2 regions of the Pseudoalteromonas sp. S4741 genome follow, and region 2 is predicted to be linked to the other one. Evidence: predicted binding sites of a transcription regulator. Region 2 holds the regulator's gene; the other holds the start of a gene.

Region 1 (3,215 bases), on a different contig from region 2:
GAGCGTGGCGTCATAGTTGTTTCACCATTTTCACCCACCGTAGGCAGGTAATCAACCGCTACAGACACACTGATTCTGCGGATCACACCGGTTTGCTGACGCTTATGTGAAATAGTGGTATCGAGTTCATAGTTACGAGTGGCTTCTTTGTGAGTTCTACTCGGTGAGGTTGCAGTGCCTGCACCGCCCGCCATCGCATCTTCAGGAATAGTTGAGTTAACTGGTGGCTGATTAGTCAGCGCGCCTGGAATACCAACCGCTAGACCACCAATATTATTTTCTTCAAAGGTTGTTTCACTTCTTACCGCAGGTAAGTCTGGGTTGTAACGTTTTTGTGTTTCTTCTACCGCACTAAAGTCCATACTTAAATCTACTTGTGCGGTGTAATTACCTAATCCAACCACGGGGATCAAAATACTGTCGATTTTTTCTAGGTATTCTTGCTCACGTTTACGTTCAATATCGTATTCTTTACGTGAGCGTGCAGCTAAAGAGGTTTGCGAGCCTGAATTTAATAAACGACCATTTTGATCGGTCACAGTAACGCGCGAAGGCTCAAGCCCTTGTACTGCTGAAGCTATCATATCAACAACCGAGTCAACTTCTTCGCCATCTAGAGAGCGACCGCGTTTAAGAGTAAGTACAACAGTCGCAGAGGGTTTTTTCTCTCTACGGGCAAATACATTTTCTTTGGGAATCGCTAACAATACTTTGGCGCGAGTAACATTATTTAGCTCTTCTATAGTACGGGCAAGTTGTTGCTCACGGCCATGTTTAAGGCGCTCACGTTCTAAACGTTGGCTTACCCCAAACCCCATGTCTTGCATAATAATGTCGCTACCTGATGTAGGCCCTTGATCTAAACCTTCACGGGTCATCAATAACTTGATATTTTGATATTCAGTTTCATCCACCGAGACCACATTGCCATCAAGTTGGTAGTCAATTTTTTGTGCATCTAAAAAGTCGAGTGTTTCTATTAACTCTTCAGTTTGCATTTTACCTAAAGGGCGCATATCTGGCTGACGAGCCCAAATAATAACGAAAATAGCAATGGCTAAACAAATAGCTAATGCAACAATCAGGGTAATTTGACGTAAAACATCAACACCGCCAAGGGCACTGAAATAGCCTGATTTTTGCTCTTGTTGATCTTCGTTTTCACTTTGCTCCATCATGCCATCAGCAAGTGCCAGATCTGTAGATTGATTAGATTGCGCCACTATAATTCTCCACTACCTAGTTAAACAGGCATATTCATAATTTCTTTATAAGATTCAACAAGCTTATTACGAACCTGTACCGTAGCTTCAAATGCCACAGAAGACTTTTGCGAAGCAATCATAGCCTCGGCAAGTGATACGCTTCTGTCGCCATTCTCTACCGCTTTTACTTTTTGCCCTGTGTCTTGCTGAAGTTCATGCACTGTATTAAGGGCATTACTCAACATGTCACCAAACTGTGCTGTAGAGGTTGATTGCACTTGCGTTGGCAAGTTATTAACTTGATTACTACGTGTGGCCTCTGCAGCCATTGATTGCATTTCTTGAAATAAAGCACTGTTTTGAATTTTCATAATTGTCTCTGATAATGCAGTAAACTCTTAAAGAGAATAAAGCACAAAACATGCCAAAAATTAAAACCAATTAAAACAATGCTTTAAGTAAAATAATTAAGCAGTCAGAGTTTTGACAGCCCTAAATTCAAGTGATTGAACTTAGGGCTTATGGGGGTTATGCTGGGAGGGAAATACCTAAATCGCGCATTTGTGCTAATTTGTAACGCAAAGTACGTGGGCTAATACCTAAGGTTTCGGCTACTTCTTTACGCTTTCCTTGACAGCGTGCCAAGGTTTCTAAAATTATGCGATGTTCTTTATCTTTAAGCTCATCTTTGTAACTGCCGGTATCGACGGCTAACAAATCATTTTTTTGCTCATCTACAGGCGCTGCTTTTTCATCATAATAAGCGTTACTGAGACTACTTTTTACAGGCTCAATGTCAGCTTTAGTTTCTGCTACAAAATGCGTTGGGGCTAGATTTTCGATAAAAATAGCATGTTCATCAATACTATTTCCACTGCGTAAAATTAATGCTCGTTGAATAACGTTATCTAGTTCGCGTACGTTACCGGGCCAACTATGGCTAAGCAGTTTTTGCTCTGCACTGCTATCTAAATACGCCATTGGCTCTTTGCTTTTACTTAAGTGACGTTCAATCAAATGTTTAGCCAACACAATAATGTCCCCTGGGCGCTCACACAGTGGTCGCCACAGCAGTGGGAAAACATTGAGTCGATAGTATAAATCTTCGCGGAACTGGTTTTCAGCAACCGCTTCTTTTAACTCTCGGTTACTTGTGGCAAGCACACGTACATCCAGTGCAATGGTTTTACGACCACCTAAACGCTCAACTTCACGCTCTTGTAGTACACGTAACAGCTTGGCTTGCAGGCCTAAATCCATTTCGGTAATTTCATCAAGTAAAATAGTACCGCCCTGTGCTTGTTCAAACTTACCAGGGCAAGCTTGAATAGCACCGGTAAACGCGCCTTTTTCGTAGCCAAATAAAGTGGCTTCGAGCATATTTTCAGGAATAGCCGCACAGTTAATCGCAACAAACGGTTCATTACAGCGTTTTGATTTATCATGAATATAACGCGCCAGTACTTCTTTACCAGAGCCACTTGGGCCAAGCACCATCACACTGGCATCTGATCGAGCAACTTTATTAGCAAGTTCGAGTAATTGAATACTACTAGGGTCGGCGACAATGGGCCCGTCTGTTTCTTTTTCTTTTTCTGGTAAGTAACGACTCACCATATTCAATAGTACTTCTGGTGCAAATGGCTTAGCCATATAATCAATCGCGCCTAAACGCATTGCCTCTACAGCATCATCAATAGTGGCGTAGGCCGTCATCATTAGTACGGGTAAATCAGGGTAATTTAATTTAATACTACGTAATAAATCCAAGCCGCTCATTGCGCCCATTTGTACATCACTGACCACCAATGAAAATACTTCTTTTTTTAGTAGCACCATGGCTTGCTCGGCACTATTGGCGGCCATACAGGCTATACCTGACATTTCAAGCGTATCAATTAATGCTTCACGAAGTCCGGCGTCATCTTCTACAACTAAAATAGTGTTACTCATTGTGACTCCCCTAATTTAGATGTGACACTAATAGGTAGCAACATACTAAAAATTGCT
Region 2 (3,215 bases):
TCAATTAGTGCTGACAGGCAGGAAGGTCAATTAAAAGAAAACGTGGGCATTTTTGAGAAAAATGTTGAAATTATTCATGGTAATCGCCGTATCACAGCTGACCGTTTAGAAGTGCATAAACGCGATGACTTAGGCGATAACAAGCAATTATTAATTGCCACAGGCAGCCCTGCATATTTTGAAGAAACACAAGCAGATGGCACCATCATGAGTGCCAGTGCGAATGAAGTACGTTACGATGTTTCGCAACGTTTTTTAACCTTAATCGGCGATGCCAGTATTGCTCAAGCAGGTCAAAAAATAACTGCTAAAAGTATCACCTACGATATAGAGCAGCAGTTAATTAGCGCAGAAAAAGACGAAAACTCAACAGACCGTGTACACACTATTTTAGTGCCTGTTGAAAACAAAAAAGAAGACGATAAAGGCCAACCATGAGCACATTAAAAGCAGAGCTATTAGCGAAAAGCTATAAAGGCCGTGAAGTGGTGAAAAACGTTGGTCTAGAAGTTGAAGCAGGCAGCATTGTCGGCTTACTTGGCCCCAATGGCGCAGGTAAAACCACGACCTTTTACATGATTGTAGGCCTTGTACCGAGCGATAAAGGTAAAATATCAATCGATGATCAAGATATCACTTTATTACCAATGCACAGTCGAGCTCGCCTAGGGATAGGATATTTACCACAAGAATCATCTATTTTTAGAAAGCTGACGGTTTATCAAAACTTAATGGCTATATTAGAAACACGTAAAGGGCTCAATAAGCAACAACGTGAAGATACCTTAAATAATTTACTTGATGAATTTAGTATTCAGCATATTCGTGACAGCCAAGGTATGGCTCTGTCAGGTGGTGAGCGTCGCCGTGTTGAAATTGCGCGAGCATTAGCAGCAAATCCTAAATTTATACTACTAGACGAACCCTTTGCAGGGGTTGATCCTATCTCTGTATTAGATATTAAAAAGATTATAGAGCACCTTAAAAACCGAGGAATTGGCGTATTGATTACAGATCACAACGTCCGCGAAACACTTGATGTTTGTGAAAAAGCCTACATAGTTTCTCATGGGGAGTTAATTGCATCAGGCACTCCAGAATATGTATTAAACGATAAAACAGTACGCGATGTTTATTTGGGCGAGCAGTTCAAGCTCTAATATGTGTGTTATTCCACTAAGCATCTGCTAAGATTAATCATACTAATTTAAAAGGATTGTTAGAGATAAATGAGGCAATCATTACAGCTGCGCATGGGCCAGCAACTTACAATGACTCCACAGTTGCAACAAGCAATTCGCTTATTGCAGCTCAGTACATTGGATCTCCAGCAAGAAATTCAAGAAGCACTCGATAGTAATCCCTTGCTTGAAGTTGAAGAACAAGATTACAGTGAAGATGCTGCGGGTAAAAACGAACAAAAAGCCGATACCGATGAATCAACGCTAAGTGCTTCAGCTGATGAAAAACCTAGCGAATATGAGCAAGATAGCGGCGAAGCCATGACCAAAGACACCATTAGCGATGATATGGCAATGGATGTTACATGGGATGAATACATGAGCGCAGCACCTGCCTCTTCCTCGGGACCAATGCCTGAAGATGAATCAATTTATCAAGGCTCTTCAACTGAAACGCTGCATGAATATTTAATGTGGCAATTGCAACTGACGCCATTTAGCCCAACAGATGAAGCCATCGCGATTGCAATCGTAGAAGCTGTGGACGATTCTGGTATTTTAACCCTTAGCTGTGAAGAAATATTAGAAAGTTTTAATCAAGAAAACGACATAGAAGATGAAGTTGAACTTGATGAAATAGAAGCCGTTTTAAAGCGTATTCAGTTATTTGATCCGGTAGGAATAGCCGCGCGTAGTTTACAAGAGTGTTTGTGTATTCAACTAAATCAGTTTGACCAAGACACGCCTTTTTTAAACGAAACAAAAATGATCTTAACCGATCACATTGACTTACTGGCTGCGCGTGATTATCGCACGTTAATGAAAAAAACTAAGCTCAAAGAAGATGAGCTTAAAGAAGTCATGACGTTAATTCACACGCTTAGCCCAAAACCCGCTGACACTATTGTTAGAGAAGAGTCTGAGTACGTTATTCCTGATGTGTCGGTTAAAAAAGTGAAAGGCCGTTGGGTGGTTGAACTAAACCCAGATAGCATGCCTAAAATTAGGGTAAACAGCCAATATGCAGCTATGTCGCGTACGGTTAAATCAAGCGGCGATAGCCAGTTTATTCGCTCACACTTACAAGAAGCTAAATGGTTTATAAAAAGCTTAGAAAGTAGAAACGACACACTGCTTAAAGTAACTAACTGTATTGTGCAACAACAACAGGCCTTTTTTGAACATGGTCCTGAGGCGATGAAGCCTATGGTACTTAATGACGTGGCCGAAATGGTAGAAATGCACGAATCGACTATTTCACGTGTTACTACGCAAAAATACATGCACACACCACGCGGTATTTTTGAGCTTAAATATTTCTTTTCAAGCCATGTAAGCACTGAAAATGGTGGCGAATGTTCATCGACAGCAATACGCGCATTAATTAAAAAATTAATCGCTGCAGAAAACTCAGCTAAACCATTGAGTGATAGTAAAATTGCAGATATATTGGCTGAGCAAGGAATTAAAGTAGCAAGGAGAACTATTGCAAAGTATCGCGAATCTCTAGCTATTCCCCCGTCAAATCAACGTAAAAGTTTGATTTAAGGCGTACAACAAAGAGGAAAATGTTTATGCAACTGAATTTAACTGGTCGCCATGTAGATATTACCGACTCGCTTAGAGACTACGTAAATAGTAAATTTTCGAAGTTACAGAGGCACACTGATCACATAACGAATGTGCACGTTATTCTCGATGTAGAAAAACTAAACCAAAAAGCCGAAGCAACCGTTCATGTTAGTGGCGCTGAGATTTTTGCTTCTACTGAACACCAAGATATGTATGCCGCTATAGACTCGCTGATTGACAAGCTAGATCGTCAAGTAATTAAACACAAAGAGAAACTTGCTCGACACTAACACTATGAAATTAAGCTCACTTATCTGTCAGGACTGCAGTAAAGCTGCGGTCCTTTTTAATAGTAAAAAAAGAATTTTAGAATTTATCAGTGAATTGGCTCACAATAAACTGCCCTATTTAACACAACAAGATATTCTTAACGCGTTAACCGCCAGAGAAAAACTAGGGAGT

The links. The regulator sigma-54, encoded in region 2, starts transcription at its own class of promoters, with help from an activator protein. The targets are predictions, from matches to a motif close to GTTGGCACGNNNNTNGNNT.
Region 1: a site for sigma-54 is predicted at 1,616-1,634, ahead of fliE (flagellar hook-basal body complex protein FliE). Genes of this name have one in related genera too.

What each region holds. Positions count from the first base shown of each region.
Region 1 covers NZ_PNCN01000035.1:44,704-47,918, forward strand. Annotated here, with positions in the region: gene fliF (flagellar basal-body MS-ring/collar protein FliF) at 1-1,223, opposite strand, end outside; gene fliE (flagellar hook-basal body complex protein FliE) at 1,244-1,576, opposite strand; gene CWC30_RS06860 (sigma-54-dependent transcriptional regulator) at 1,734-3,158, opposite strand; gene CWC30_RS06865 (sensor histidine kinase) at 3,155-3,215, opposite strand, start outside.
Region 2 covers NZ_PNCN01000063.1:14,277-17,491, reverse strand. Annotated here, with positions in the region: gene lptA (lipopolysaccharide transport periplasmic protein LptA) at 1-438, shown strand, start outside; gene lptB (LPS export ABC transporter ATP-binding protein) at 435-1,160, shown strand; gene CWC30_RS10600 (RNA polymerase factor sigma-54) at 1,230-2,729, shown strand; gene hpf (ribosome hibernation promoting factor) at 2,756-3,043, shown strand; gene ptsN (PTS IIA-like nitrogen regulatory protein PtsN) at 3,048-3,215, shown strand, end outside.